DNA from 4 places in the Shewanella sp. LC6 genome. Region 4 is predicted to be linked to each of the others. Evidence: predicted binding sites of a transcription regulator. Region 4 holds the regulator's gene; each other region holds the start of a gene.
The links. The regulator sigma-54, encoded in region 4, starts transcription at its own class of promoters, with help from an activator protein. The targets are predictions, from matches to a motif close to GTTGGCACGNNNNTNGNNT.

Region 1 (3,847 bases), 700 kb from region 4:
GTCTGGCATGTCAGCCCAGTCTCTGCGGCTAAATACTACCGCGAGTAACATTGCTAACGCAGATTCAGTCTCCAGCAGTGTAGATAAAACTTACCGTTCTCGTCATCCTATTTTCGAAGCAGAAATGGCCAAGGCGCAAAGTCAGCAACAAGCTTCCCAAGGTGTCACGGTGAAAGGCATAGTCGAGAGTGATAAGCCCCTATTAAAAGAGTATTCGCCGGATCATCCGATGGCGGATGCTGATGGCTTTATTTACAAACCAAATGTCAATGTCATGGAAGAAATGGCTGACATGATTTCAGCTTCTCGCTCATATCAGATGAATGTTCAAGTGGCTGAGGCGGCAAAATCTATGCTGCAACAAACACTTGGGATGGGTAAATAATATGCGTTATTTAGGAGGTACGTTGTGAGCCTCATTAACCAACTGAGTCAAACCTCATCGCAGCTGACTCAAACAAACACTCAATCGAATACGGTATCAACCAATACCACGAAAACCTCGACTAGCTCGACAGGTAACCCATTTTTGGATGGATTACGTTTGCCGAATAGTTCTGCTGTTCCAGAGGCTAAGAGTCAGCAGCTCACTCAAGAGGATTTTTTCTCATTACTCAGCCAGCAGTTATCGATGCAGGATCCCTTCAAGCCCGTTGATAACGACCAGATGATTGCACAAATGGCATCTTTTTCTACAGTCGATGGCATTTCTAAGTTAAATGATCAAATCGTTAATTTAAACAGTGTGATGACATCAAGCCAAGCTTTGCAAGCATCGGGATTAGTTGGGCGAAAAGTGCTGTTACCGACAGATACGGGTTATATCTCTGCAGAAAGCCCAGGCTTAAATGGTGTGATCAGTACTTCAGAGAAAATTCCCGTCATTAATGTTCGAATCGAAGATGATAAAGGGCAAGTCGTTAGAACATTTACTGTTGATGGTAGTAAGGGTGGTAACACTGATGTCAAGTGGGATGGTTTGAATGATAAAGGAGAACCCGTTGCTGCAGGTAATTACTCGATTAAAGCATCGGGTTTGGTGAATGATAAATCACAAGCGTTAGCTGTATCGACCTATGCGCATGTGACCAGTGTTTCTTTAGGTACTGCAGCGACTGGCGCCATTTTAAATCTCAAGGGTGGAATGGCCTTTAAACTGTCGGATGTACTTGCGATTAGTGAAGTTTAATCGTTATCAAGATTGTAAATGGACATCACACTTGTCCATCATTGAATTGAGCAAATGTAGAGGTGAATTATGTCGTTTAACATTGCATTGAGTGGCATTTCTGCTGCGCAGAAAGATTTGAATACTACTGCGAACAATATCGCGAATGCTAACACCATTGGCTTTAAAGAGTCGCGTGCTGAATTTGCGGATGTTTACGCTAATTCAATTTTCTCAAACTCAAAAACCGCTGTGGGTGGCGGTGTGGCTACGAGCCAAGTGGCGCAGCAATTCCACCAAGGTAGTTTGCAACTGACGAATAACTCGTTAGATTTAGCGATTAAAGGCGGTGGCTTTTTTGTAACTGCGTCCGAGATAGGTACCTTGGATCATCAGTTTACTCGGGCAGGTGCTTTCAAAGTCGACAAAAATAATTATATGGTTGACTCAGCAGGGAATTTTTTGCAGACCTTTCCAGTAGATAAAGATGGTAACTCTACCTCTGTCAGTTTAACGACAGCTAAGCCAGTACAAATTCCTGATACTGCAGGTAGCCCTGTTCAAACTGAAAACGTGACTTTGCAGATGAATTTAAATGCAAAAGAAGGTTCACTCGATCCTGCTGCTTTTGATCCCTTAGACTCCAAAACCTATAACAGTGTGACATCCATGACGATTTATGACTCTCTGGGTGAGCCACATATCATGACGACCTATTTCGTCAAGCCAAATAATGGCTCATATAATGGTGAAAACAACTGGGTTGCATACTATGCCATTGATGGTAAACAAGTTGATATTTCTGGCCCTGCTGGTACATATCAGACTGACACCAATGGTGATGGCACTCCCGATGCCTCTGGCACAGCTCAAACGGCTGGCGGCTGGAAGGGATCGGTTCTGAAGTTTAATTCTGTCGATGTGTATACTGGGAGTGATCCGGCAGTCGTTGCCACCGAAGCGCTAGGGGTTGGCGGCGCTGGTGTGTTAGGCCCTGGTGCTGATGGCACTCAAGCCGTGACTATTAAATTTAATGCACCAACCCAATATTCAGCTCCTTTTGCCGCCACTGAATTGTCACAGGACGGTACCACAGTAGGGCGTTTAACCAATGTCGAAATTGGTGAAGATGGTTTGATCACTGCCAGTTATTCCAATGGTTCAACAGTGCCATTAGCCCGCGTTGCTTTAGTTCGCTTTGCAAACGAGCAAGGTTTGACACAAGTGGGTAATACCTCGTGGAAAGCCAGTTTATCGTCAGGTCCTGCGCTGGCTGGTGAGCCTAACAGTGGTACGTTTGGTAGTCTCAGTTCTTCAGCGTTAGAGCAATCTAACATTGACTTGACGACTGAGCTGGTGGATTTGATTTCGGCACAACGTAACTTCCAAGCCAACTCACGTACGCTGGAAGTGAATAACACTCTGCAACAAACTGTTCTGCAAATTCGTTAAGTTAATCTTGCCTCTGCTAAGTGTTGCCGCAAGCGGCAACACTTAGCCTCTTTCTGTTGTGCATTCATTCGTTTATTAAAATCTCCTAATTTATCAGTTAACTAGCTGCTTATTTTATTGGCATGATGCTTGCTTTGCTATTGTCAGGTTGAAACTTTGACGGAGCAGTCTGTGGACAAATTCCTTTATATCTCCATGAGCGGCGCTAAGCAAAATATGAATGAGTTGGCGTTGCGTGCCAACAACTTAGCCAACGCAAATACCGATGGATTTAAGTCGGATATGGCGCAAGCCAGATCGATGCAAGCCTTTGGTGAAGGATTGCCGACAAGGGTCTTTGCCATGGTTGAAACCCCCTCCGCCAATTTTCGTTCGGGCCCGATTAAATCTACTGGACGCGATCTTGACGTTGCCATTAAAGGTGACGGTTGGTTTGCCGTGCAAGCACAGGATGGTAGTGAAGCTTATACCCGTTCTGGCAGTCTCAGTTTTGACTCAACAGGTTTATTGCATAACGACCGTGGTAATCCCGTGATGGGTGATGCCGGACCGATTGTGTTACCGCTGCCAATTGAAAAGGTCACTATTTCACAGGATGGGATTATCTCTGTTCGTCCTCAAGGTGCGACGACAGAAGTCGTCGAAGAGGTAGGAAGATTAAAGTTAGTAAACCCTGGCAATGCACAAATGATGCGCGGCGAGGATGGGTTGTTCCGTTTGGTATCCGGTGATCCGGCGCCTGCCGATCCTAGTGTATTTGTTGAAAGTGGTGCTGTAGAGGGCAGTAACGTCAACCCCGTGGATGAGATGGTGTCCTTAATCGACCTACAGCGACAATTTGAATTGCAAGTGAAGATGATGAAAACCGCGGAAGAAAATGACCGCGCTTCATCCTCATTAATGCGGATTAGTTAGGAGATAAATTATGCATCCAGCGTTATGGATTAGTAAAACTGGCTTAGACGCACAGCAAACCGATATTGCGGTGATTTCAAACAACGTCGCTAACGCCAGCACTGTGGGCTATAAAAAAAGCCGCGCGGTATTTGAGGACTTACTTTATCAAACTGTTAACCAAGCGGGTGGGATCAGCGCCTCTAACACTAAGTTGCCAAACGGTTTGAACATTGGTGCGGGTACCAAGGTGGTAGCCACCCAAAAAATGTTTACCCAAGGCAATATGCTGACCACGGATAACTCGCTCGATTTGATGATTGAAGGCCCAGG
Region 2 (3,847 bases), 2.5 Mb from region 4:
CGTGCGGCATTTTGTCAACGTGATAAAGACTTGCGGCTACTGATGATAGTCGGCACCAGTTTTTGGTTAGTCCACAATATCTTAGTAGGCTCGCCAGTGGCGGTCTTAATGGAAATGTTGTTTATTGGCAGCAATTTAGTGGGATATTATCGCCATTATTTTCGTGGACAATTGCACTCGTCCAAAAGGAAGGCTTAGATACCTGCTACGGCCTCCATGTCTAGCTCGATATCGGTACAGCCTTTGGGGCAGAAAATACCTGCTGCCTGTTCGGCTTTAGCTGTCTCCGGCAAGATGACTTTGAGGGTTTGATTGCAGCTTGGACATTGCACTGGTTTGCCCTTAAAGACGCGCTTAATTAAGTTTTTTTGTTCATTAAACGAGTGTGCCGTGGTTTGGTTTAACACGGCAAATGGGCTAGTAGAGGCATTGGTCATTGGCAATTAAATCCTTAATACTCGATCGTTGTTCAAGACTGCTGGTGTCGTTTAAGCCAAGGAATTATAGCCCGATTGCGAACATTAATGAAAAGGCTGAATCATATATATGCCAGCATGGGTTAACTTGCTGAACTTGTGCTGACTAAAGCAAAAATATGCGATTTTGGCCTTGTAGAAAGAGCGATTTTTTGATGCTATCAGCAAGGCTGGTTTTGCCATCAGCGCAAATGATACAGCACTTAGGCTATTGGGGGAGAAAATGAGTATGTTTGTTAAAGTCACCATCGCGGCGACAGTCCTAGTGCTGAGTATTCTTGCCGTGGGAGTTTATCGCTTTAACATGACCAATGATGATATTTACATGGTCATGGAAGATGGCCAAGTGTTGCAATACGATGAGGCCATGGCGCAGGCTGATGCTAAGGCAAAAGCCCAAGAAGCCATATTATTAAGCAGTGAAGATGCGCTTGAATCTGTGGTACCCAGTGAAGTCAAGCCCGTTGCTAATGCCTCGGAAGTGATGCTTAAGCTGTTTAGTTTAAATACCGCTAATAAATTTGAAGTGAGCTTACCGGACAGCCACAAAGCCGTAGTGTTAACCCACTTTATTAACGTTAAACAAACGGAGTTTGCTATTGGGGATTATCAGGATGGCGAGGCTAAAGGCCGAGTGTTATTAGATTATTTACGAGTTACTCCGCTTAATTTTGACCCCGCTTTAGAGCCTGATACCCAAAGTGATGCGCCATTACAGGATGATCCACAGCAGCAAACCATGCCCTTTGTGGCGCCTTTTATTGTGACTAACCAAGGTTCAGGTGTGTTCTGGTATCTCGGCTTGTTTAGCCTAGATTATGGCCAAAATCGTGTGCAGCACTTAGGCAGTGTATTTATTGGCGATCGTATTGAGGTCGATAATATTGAACCTGTTTATCCCTTTGAATCCCCATTTAAAGTAGCTGTTACTTACCGTGAGAGGGCGGCTGAACAACCCATGACAACACCGCCAACTGTAATTAAAACCCTTAAAATCGGTGTCAGTGAATCAGAAATCAAAGCGCTGCATTAGGTTTAGAGCGGGGCTTATGCTAAGTTAATTTTACCTCAGCTGCGGCTGAGGTATTTATTTCATCTAGCGGCCGGAAAGCGAAGGTTTTGGCATAAAGCATAAAATTAAAACAAGGAGCGTGTTATGGAAATGACCAAAGTCACAGGCAAATTTGATGTTAAGCTCAATCCCGAGAATGCCTATGCCACAGGTGTGGGCGGTGTGAACTTGGGCAGAATGACTTTAGATAAAACCTTTTATGGTGAGCTAGAGGCCCGCAGCCAAGGCGAAATGCTCAGTGCCATGACCGCGGTAAAAGGCTCTGCTGGTTATGTGGCGATTGAACAAGTCGTGGGTAAACTGTGCGGCAGACAGGGCAGTTTTGTGCTGCAACATTTTGGCATTATGACCGATGGGCAAAACCGCTTACACCTTGAGGTCGTCCCCCATTCTGGCGCGGGTGAACTCACAGGGCTATATGGTACGATGGCGATAAGCATTGAAAACGGTCAACATTTTTATGAATTTAGCTTCTGCCTTGAACAGGAAGCCTAAGGCATGATTAACATAACATCGCGCCGATAAAACAAAACCAGCCGAAGCTGGTTTTGTGGTTTTTGCCCGAGTGACTAATACCAACAGCTGAGTTATCAAGAGTATCTAGAGCTGAATTAGCAAGGGCTGAATGTTAAGACCATTATGAGGTTTTGACTTTGATCTTATCGACGACCTTTTTCACATCATCGGTATTTTTGGCAATGGTCAGTGCTAATTGACGCTCGGCATCGCTGGCCACTTCACCCTGTAAGGTCACTACGCCATCGGCAACGTCTACATTAATTTGGGTGCCCGAAACGTCGGTCGAGAACAACAGGCGGGTTTTTACGACCGTTGCGACCTTAGAGTCGGTTAAGGTCTTCACTACCTCACTGGTGCTCTCGTTTTCATTCATCACGGTTAATTTGTTTTCAACCCCTTTTACCCCATCCAAGCTTTTGATCAGCTCCGCTGCGAGCGCCTTATCGACACTGCTTTCCACTTTACCGGTTAAGGTCACATGGCCGTTTTTCACGTCGGTCATAATGTCAAAGGAGTTGAGGTTAGTATTAAGCAACAAAGTCGTTTCGGCCTTGCCATCGAGCCAAGCATCTTTGGCATCGTCTTTCCAATCCTGTGCGGCGGTCACATTTAAGCTGATAGAACCGACAAGTAAGGTGGTTAAGGCTAAAGTTGTCGTGTTTTTCATAATGATATCCTCCGTTGTTATCTCGAAGGGACTAAAGCGTGAATCGTGCCAATATTTTTATCTGATTGATTTTAAGATAATTATATTTGTTTTCGGCTCGTTTCGACTGTTTAATCCAAAAGCAAGCTCGGCGCTTTTTACCGACAAAATGTAAATATTACCGAGGGTGATAAAGCGATTGGGCTTAAGCAAGATAGGCGTTAAGAATCGCCAGATCGCAGGCAACAAAAACGCGGCTCAGTTGGCCGCGTTATTGGCTGGCATTGCTGCCTTACAGGGCTTGGCTACGCAGGTGTAAGGTATCCAAATGGATTTGTAGCCAAGCAATATCCTCGGCCAATTGGCTGATTAACCTTGGGTGATTGGCTTTTTTAATTAACTGTTTGAGGTGGTTAAGGCGCTGACGCTCAAGCTCGCAGAGCACGGTGAGGGCATCGGCGAGTTGCTGTTTAATAAGTAAAGCATCGACATCGGCATAGGGCCGAGTCTGCGACGGCGGCACCGAGTGCGGGCCTATGTACTGTAATGATTGGGCGAGCAGTTGCCTAAATCGCGCCAGCATCCCTTGGTATGTGTTGATTTGGGCAATAAAAATGCGTTTTAGGCTGTAGTCATCGACAGTGGTATTGGCCCGAGTATAAAAATCCACGCCGGTTTGCGTCAGCTCGATTAACTCATTAACCAGCTTAATATCGGCGCTCAGCTCGGTCTGATGTTGCGCAACATTAGACGTCATAACGACCTCCTGTGGTAGTTTGGGCAGCTCCGCCGACACGGATTGCCCACATTTTCATGGAAATATCAGTTTCATTCAGCTTCTATGCATATTTCGTTCACTTTTTAATGATAAGTTAATGGTTTGATTTAACTGATGATATTTATCTATTGTCGCCAGTGCCTCGCTTATTATCGGCAACTCTTACCGTTGAGATTGTTAAAATTTCACGGCTGGCATACAGTGATTCCTTATTCACAGGGAGTGGCACAAGATGATCCGACCAACGCTTTTCTATCATCTACAGGACGTCGAAACCGAGCAGGCATTAGTGAAGCTCGAGGGCGCGCAGACCTACAACAAGCTACGCAGTAGCGATGATTTATCTTGGATTAGTC
Region 3 (3,847 bases), 2.5 Mb from region 4:
ACAAGTAGGCAGCTTTGCGAATGTTGAGCATGCACTTGAACTTAAATTATGGTCTGATATCAATTACTTCTATGGTGAGTATTTTGCGGCGCCCGTGCTATTTGATTCACCATGGGGCACAGGAGAATTACTACAGGTATGGAACGAGGTGGATTTTGACGCGTTGCAGCAAAATATCATCGGTCACTTAATGATGAAGCAAAAACTTAAGCAACCGCCCACCTGGTTTATTGGTTTGCTTGATGAGGGCGATAAGATGCTAACGGTGGATAATGCCGATGGTAGTGTATGGGTGGAAATCCCCGGCGAGCTTCCCTCTACCCAATTGGCGCCGAGTTTAGCGGCGTTTATTGAGGCGTTATCGCCACGTATCGCGCCACCCGTGAAACATGAAGAATTGCCTATGCCAGCGCTCGAGCATCCTGGGATTTTTGCCAGCTTTAAACGTATGTGGCACAACCTGATTGGTAAGCGTTAAGCGCGTTGAAATGCAGCAAGGCCTAAACATAGTAAACTCGACATGCATATCTAGCCTGTCGAGTTTAGGCTTTAATAAGGCAAGGCTATTGATGATCCCAAGACAAGTTAGACACTATGCGGCAAGGTTCGCAGCGAAAGTGGAACATATCTAATAGCGGTTCATCGAGTTTCCAGTCGTGGCTGCCACAACGCGGGCAGGGGCGTGCCAGCTCAGATTGCAGATCCTGCCCTCCGACGCGATACAAATAATAGTAAGTGGGAATTTTAGTAAGGTATTCGATTCGGCCACGTAAGTCCCAACCTCGTCTAAATAAATCACTGTTTGGGCTCGATAATTCTTCTAGCGCTGCAAATTCTGCCTTAGTGGCGGCCGCCATTTGTAACTCATCACAGGCTTGCCACTCGGTTTGCCAGCGGATAACTCGCTTATGATCGCCATTAAAGGTCGCAGGGATTTGATACAGCGGAATAGGTAATAAGTTATCACCACTACGCAGGGGGGAACACATATGCACATAGCTAGTGTAGAGCAGCTGCCAGCTGGGCGGCTCAGTGTTACTGACCTCAGAATTAATATCCTGACCGATAAACTTTTCACGTGGCGCCAGTAGTTTAGCCTCGGTTAATTCCGCCAGCGCTTTTTTCACCCAAGGGCTGTGGTAACGATGGGCCAAACTGTTTTTTTCCGGCGTGAGTAGACGTACTCGAAATTCGCCCTCATTAAAGGCTACGGCAAATTCGCGGCCGAGGATTTGACCATTAGCGCGATAGGCTTCGAGTAATTGATTGATGGCACGTTCTGCCGCACTGATGGTTGTATCGGCAAAGCATTCAAAGCGCAATTCGGTGACAAACATTAAGCGGATTTTCCTTGGGATTCGAGTTGACTGACACGTTGTTTCAGCTCGATAAGTTCATTTCTGAGTTGCATGATCTCGTTGTTTTTTAACGCGAGGGCCTGTTCAATGCCTTGTTGCAACTGGGCTAACTGTTGCGCCAATGTGGCGACTGTGAGTGGCGAAGCATCGGTGGTATGTGTTTCTTCAACCACGGGCTGTGATTGGGCCGCTAAACGTTCCCGCTCGGCTTTAGGTACCGATTTAAATTGCTGTAATCCTTGGATTAATATTGGCATAGGGATTTTGTTACCGACACGGCTTTTTATCAGGGCAAGGCTTGGTGTTTTACCGCTGGCTTCGAGTGCGCAGGCTGCTGCTAACACTTGGTCAATGGGACTCATAATAAGTGAAATTCCTTAATGTATATCGTGTTTTTCACTAACTTACTGTGATGTGGTTATTTTAGTTCTTATAAATCAATGTATTGCTGTTTGGCATTGATTTTGCTTTTTAACAATTTTTATAACAAGTACACAGGAAGTCATAATATGAACGCAAATATTAATCGCAAACTCATCGCGGTCACGTTTTTAGGGTTAGCAAGCTTAGGTCTTAGCGGTTGTGTGGTCAATGTCGGCGATGGTGAATCTAAGTGGGATAGCAGCGAATCTTGGGAAAAAACACAGGATAAAAACCGCACTAATCTGACTAAGCTCAGCCTTGGCATGAGCAAAGACCAAGTGATGACGCTAATGGGAGCAGCAGACTTTAGCGAGTCCTATTTACAACAAAGCGCAGGACAAGCAGACAAAGAAGTGTTGGTCCTCTTTTATCGCACTCAGCACTCCCATAGCGATGGTAAAACCACTAAGGATGAATGTACGCCTGTAGTCTTGAGTAACCATGTTTTAGTAGGTTGGGGCGACACTGCGTATCAAAAGATTTAACCCCAACTTCCCCAAAATACACTTGAAAGCCCTAAAAAATTAGGGCTTTCTTAACTGAGCATCAAGCTGCTCAATCAGTTCGGTCCATTGTGCATCAGCCTCTAAGGCTTCGACGAGAAAACTCTTTTGCGCTTGTGTCCAAAAAGGCGCTTCAGTTAAGTGTATTTGTGCTGCAAGCTTGTGAGTCGCAATAAATTGCGCAATAGCATTGGGTTGGTTCTCTAATCCCAGTTGTTCAAATAGATGGCTTAAATCAATTGGTGTAGTATCCATTCGATCTCTCCCTTGGTTAGCTTTTTATCTAGGTTATGCATCTCTTTAGGAAATGCAATCGATGATTAAAATTTGCACTTTTGGGTTTCCTTGATACATTGATAAAGACTCATAAGAGTGTGATCTAAATCAAGGAATTCTAACAATGGACAATAAAACCTTGGATGAGTATCGTGCCGTTTATCTCACCGCAGAAGATTTACGCTTGGCCGCTTCAATTATCTACAATGCGTATCACGATGATCCCTTTTTTATTAATGCGTTATCCACCGCAGATAAATTTGCCTACGAACAAAAATTACGCGCCGCAATTCGCGAAGAACTCAATACTCTATGGCAACAAAAGCAGGCCTTAATCGGACTCTTCGATGGTGCTCATTTAGTGGGGGTTGCTTGCGTTGTCACCCAAGAAGTGCCACTCGGAGAAGGTCGCTATTGGCACTGGCGGCTCAAAATGTTGCTGGGTACGGGGTGGCAATCGACCCAAGCTATGATGAAAAAGGAATCGATTATTTTGGAACTGTTACCCAGCCAGCGTTGTGGGATTTTGCAATTTATTGCTTTAGCGCCAAACGAGCAAGGTAAAGGGCTGGGCCATCAACTTGTTCAAGCGGTAGTGAGTTGGTGCGATGAGCAGCCAAATCTTGAAGGTATTGGGGTATTCACCTCGCAGGAAGCTCATATGCATTTATTTAAACAACATGATTTTGTTTTCTTGGGTGAATTGACTATTGGTAGTGTGGCTGGGCAATTACTTTTTTATACAGGCCAACAAGATGAATGAACGTTATCGCTCTTTCGCTGAGTTTTATCCTTTCTATCTCTCCCAGCATCAAGACAGTCGTTGTCGGCGGCTACATTTTATTGGAAGTATTCTGGTATTGTTATTATTAGGGGCTGCATTTATCACTGCCGCATGGTGGTTGTTGATGCTGATCCCGCTAGTGGGGTATGGATTTGCTTGGGTTGGTCATTTTGTCTTTGAGCGTAATCGACCTGCGACCTTTCAATATCCTTTGTACAGCTTGATGGGGGATTGGGTGATGTTTGTCCAAATTCTTTTGGGAAAAGTAAAGTATTGAATCTGATATTCCGGTAAGAAGCTGACAAGTGTGTGAGAGATCGCTTACAAAGCCTGTAAGACAATATGTTTTTCTGTTGATTGTTTTATAATCTGTAGTTTTAAAAGTTATTTAATTTCAATTTGTTACAAATTCCACTTTGCTGGTTGAATGAGATTTTTCTGGGTTGTTGTTCTTATGTGGGAACAACAAAGACAGAATTCACGTAGAATTTATTTGTCGCCAA
Region 4 (3,847 bases):
TAGAACTCGATCTCAACACAATGATAATGACCTCTGACCGCATCATTTACGTCACAGGGAAAGATTTTAATATTCAAGGGCAAGGCCTTTATGCCGACCTTAACGCGCAGGAAGTGCAATTGACCAGTCAGGTAGTAGGAACCTATGAAGCAAAATAACATATTACTTGCCAGCCTAATGCTAATGATAAGCATGAATGCCTTCGCCAAGATCGGTGACTTACAGCAAGAAGTGAAAATTAAAGCCGTCAGTCAAACTGCGGACATTAAAAACAATCAGATCATTTTCTTCGGTCCCGTTGAAGTTGTTCAAGGCTCAATTAAAATCCATGCGGATCAACTCCGTGCATTTTCTGTCGAAGGCGAAAATAGTAAAGTCTTACTGGCTACAGGAAATCCAGCAACCTACAGCCAAATCCTTGATGATGGCCGCCCTGCATCTGCTAGCGCCAAAGAGATTCGCTATGAAATGGCCACTCGGACGTTGACCCTAACTGGTACAGCGACCCTAGACCAAGCGGGTAGTCAAGTTACAGGCAATTTAATTCGTTACGATATTATTCAGCAAAAACTGATCGCCGAAAGTAGCGGCAATGGTGATGATCGCGTAATTACCATTATTCAACCTGATAATTATCAGGAAGAACTCAAAAATACACCAACAGATAAACCTGTGAAAAAACAGGATTCTAAATGACCCAAATCACCTTAAAAGCACAGAATCTCGCCAAGAGTTATAAAAGCCGCCAGGTTGTCAAAGATGTCAGCCTGACAGTAAAAACGGGTCAAGTCGTCGGTCTACTCGGCCCTAACGGTGCGGGTAAAACCACCACCTTTTACATGGTCGTGGGCTTAGTTAAAAGCGATAAAGGCCATATCTTTATCGACGATGATGATTTAACCGCCGATCCTATGCATCTGCGTGCCCGCAAAGGTATTGGTTACCTACCACAGGAAGCGAGTATCTTTCGTAAATTAACCGTACACGACAACATCATGGCGGTACTGCAAACCCGTAAAGAGCTCAATAGTGACCAGCGCGAAGAAGCACTAGAGCAACTGCTAGAAGAGTTCCATATCACCCATATTCGTGACAGCCAAGGCATGTCCTTATCGGGCGGTGAACGTCGCCGCGTCGAAATTGCCCGCGCCTTAGCGGCCAACCCCAAGTTTATTCTGCTTGATGAGCCCTTTGCGGGCGTTGATCCGATCTCCGTTATCGATATCAAGAAAATTATCGAGCAGCTTAAGAGCCGAGGCCTTGGTGTACTGATCACTGACCACAATGTGCGCGAGACCTTAGACGTCTGTGAACATGCTTACATTGTGAGTCACGGTAATCTTATTGCCGAGGGCACACCCGCAGAGATCTTAGACAATCAGCAAGTTAGGGCTGTGTACTTAGGTGAACAATTCAGGCTATAGTTACTAAAACAAAGCTAATAAGCCTTGAATTTGAGAGCGCTAGGCTCCATCCATATGATATCAAGCGACCTAAACTCACAATAATAACCTAGGGATCAGCGGTAACATGAAAGCGTCACTCCAGCTCAAACTGGGTCAACAGTTAACCATGACGCCACAACTTCAGCAGGCCATTCGCCTGCTGCAACTGTCGTCATTGGAACTGCAACAAGAAATCCAGCAAGCCTTAGACTCTAATCCTCTTCTCGAGCTGGAAGAGGAGCAATTTGACGCGCCTAGCGAACGTAAGCAAGATATCGCCGATACCGACTTTAGCGAAACGACAGCCCAACCACAGGAACAAGATAATTCCACCGTGGACATTGCCGAGTCGCTGACCAAAGAATCTCTGCCCGAAGAGTTACCCATGGATACCACTTGGGATGAAGTCTTTACCGCATCGCCAAACTCAGGTTCTGGCGCTAGCCGTGAAGATGACATGCCCTTCCAAGGGGAAACTAGCGAGGGGTTGTACGAACATTTAGAATGGCAAAAAAACCTCACGCCCTTCTCTGAAACCGATTTAGCCATTGCCACCGCGATTATTGATGCCATCGACGATCAAGGTTATCTCACTCAAAGCACTGAAGATATCCTCGAAGCCATGGGCAATCCCGAGATTGAACTCGACGAAGTTGAAGCCGTGCTCAAGCGTATTCAACACTTCGACCCCGTTGGTGTCGCGGCAAGGGATTTAAGCGAATGTCTGCTTATTCAACTCTCCCACTTCTCGCCGGATACTCCACACCTCGAAAACGCCCGCATGTTGATCAAAGATCATTTAGATCTGATCGCCGCTCGCGACTTTAGGCTGTTAATGCGTAAGACCAAACTGAAAGAGGACGAGTTAAGGGACAGTATTGCGCTGATCCAAACCTTAAATCCTCGCCCCGGTTTACTCATCACCCCTGTCGATGAAGAATATGTGATCCCCGATGTATCGGTGTCGAAGAAAAACGGCCGTTGGGTGGTCGAATTAAACCCTGACTGCATGCCAAAAATCAACGTAAATCAGCAATATGCAGCAATGGCCCGAAGTTCAAAAAATCAAGCTGATAGCCAATTTATTCGTGGCCATCTGCAAGAGGCTAAATGGTTTATCAAAAGCCTTGAAAGCCGCAACGAAACACTGCTCAAGGTGGCAAACTGCATAGTGCAATACCAACAGGGTTTCTTCGAATATGGCGAAGAAGCCATGAAACCTATGGTCCTTAACGATATCGCCGAAGCGGTAGAAATGCATGAGTCCACCATTTCACGGGTGACGACTCAAAAATACATGCATACCCCAAAAGGACTTTTTGAACTAAAATATTTCTTCTCAAGCCACGTCGGGACGGATGATGGCGGTGAGTGCTCATCCACAGCAATCAGAGCTTTCATTAAGAAACTGGTTGCAGCGGAAAACCAGAAAAAACCATTAAGCGACAGCAAGATGGCTCAACTTCTGGCAGAACAGGGAATTAACGTTGCGCGCAGAACCATTGCGAAGTACCGAGAAGCGATGCTTATTCCCCCTTCCAATCAGCGTAAAAGTTTATAGCCTATTGTGAGTATCGGAGGACGTTTCTATGCAAATAAACCTAAGTGGACACCATATCGAGATTACTGAATCGTTACGGGCATATGTTGAGGAAAAGTTTTCAAAACTTGAACGTCATTTCGAACAGATCAATAATGTGCACGTTGTGCTCAATGTTGAGAAAATGCAACAGATTGCCGAAGCGAGAATCAACCTCACCGGTGGTGAAGTCTTCGCGACTTCAGAGCATGCAGATATGTATGCTGCCATAGACGTCCTGATTGATAAACTTGATCGTCAGGTTATTAAACACAAAGAGAAGTTAACAAAACACTAGCAATGGAACTTCGTACCATACTGCGGCCGGAGTGCACAACCTGCGCCACTCCGGGCAGTAAGAAAAAGGTACTGGAACTCATCAGCGACTTAGCCGCTGCCCAGTACCCCACCCTCTCATCTCAAGAGATCTTCGAAAGCCTCGTGGCGCGCGAAAAGATGGGTAGCACAGGTATAGGTAACGGTATCGCCATTCCACATGGTCGATTAACCGATATAACACAACCCATAGCGATATTGATAAAATGTGAGGAGCCGATAGCCTTTGATGCTATCGATAAACAACCCGTCGATATTTTATTTGCACTACTCGTGCCTGCCGACCAATGTCAGCAGCACCTAAGTACCTTGTCATGCATGGCTGAAAAGCTCAGTGACAAGCAAATATTAAAACAATTGCGCAAGACGCATGATGAAACGGAACTCTATCAGGTAATCATTGGATGAAACTGGTCATAGTGTCAGGGCGTTCAGGCTCAGGCAAATCGGTCGCACTTAGAGTGCTTGAAGATCTCGGCTACTATTG

Region 1: a site for sigma-54 is predicted at 2,737-2,755, ahead of flgF (flagellar basal-body rod protein FlgF). Genes of this name have one in related genera too.
Region 2: a site for sigma-54 is predicted at 2,769-2,787, ahead of FJD32_RS15260 (BON domain-containing protein). Genes of this name have one in related genera too.
Region 3: a site for sigma-54 is predicted at 1,810-1,828, ahead of FJD32_RS15160 (DUF3192 domain-containing protein). Genes of this name have one in related genera too.

The regions. Positions count from the first base shown of each region.
Region 1 covers NZ_CP043902.1:1,539,268-1,543,114, forward strand. The annotation lists gene flgC (flagellar basal body rod protein FlgC) at 1-385, shown strand, start outside; gene flgD (flagellar hook assembly protein FlgD) at 410-1,189, shown strand; gene flgE (flagellar hook protein FlgE) at 1,259-2,620, shown strand; gene flgF (flagellar basal-body rod protein FlgF) at 2,792-3,535, shown strand; gene flgG (flagellar basal-body rod protein FlgG) at 3,546-3,847, shown strand, end outside.
Region 2 covers NZ_CP043902.1:3,390,390-3,394,236, reverse strand. The annotation lists gene FJD32_RS15280 (YgjV family protein) at 1-198, shown strand, start outside; gene FJD32_RS15275 (hypothetical protein) at 195-437, opposite strand; gene FJD32_RS15270 (hypothetical protein) at 700-1,509, shown strand; gene FJD32_RS15265 (DUF3224 domain-containing protein) at 1,633-2,043, shown strand; gene FJD32_RS15260 (BON domain-containing protein) at 2,186-2,734, opposite strand; gene FJD32_RS15255 (hypothetical protein) at 3,006-3,470, opposite strand; gene FJD32_RS15250 (sigma-54 dependent transcriptional regulator) at 3,724-3,847, shown strand, end outside.
Region 3 covers NZ_CP043902.1:3,356,480-3,360,326, reverse strand. The annotation lists gene syd (SecY-interacting protein) at 1-478, shown strand, start outside; gene FJD32_RS15170 (Zn-ribbon-containing protein) at 564-1,337, opposite strand; gene FJD32_RS15165 (hypothetical protein) at 1,337-1,720, opposite strand; gene FJD32_RS15160 (DUF3192 domain-containing protein) at 1,868-2,266, shown strand; gene FJD32_RS15155 (DUF2789 domain-containing protein) at 2,306-2,539, opposite strand; gene FJD32_RS15150 (GNAT family N-acetyltransferase) at 2,685-3,323, shown strand; gene FJD32_RS15145 (DUF962 domain-containing protein) at 3,316-3,621, shown strand.
Region 4 covers NZ_CP043902.1:835,758-839,604, reverse strand. The annotation lists gene lptC (LPS export ABC transporter periplasmic protein LptC) at 1-158, shown strand, start outside; gene lptA (lipopolysaccharide transport periplasmic protein LptA) at 145-696, shown strand; gene lptB (LPS export ABC transporter ATP-binding protein) at 693-1,424, shown strand; gene FJD32_RS03770 (RNA polymerase factor sigma-54) at 1,531-3,006, shown strand; gene hpf (ribosome hibernation promoting factor) at 3,035-3,322, shown strand; gene ptsN (PTS IIA-like nitrogen regulatory protein PtsN) at 3,325-3,768, shown strand; gene rapZ (RNase adapter RapZ) at 3,765-3,847, shown strand, end outside.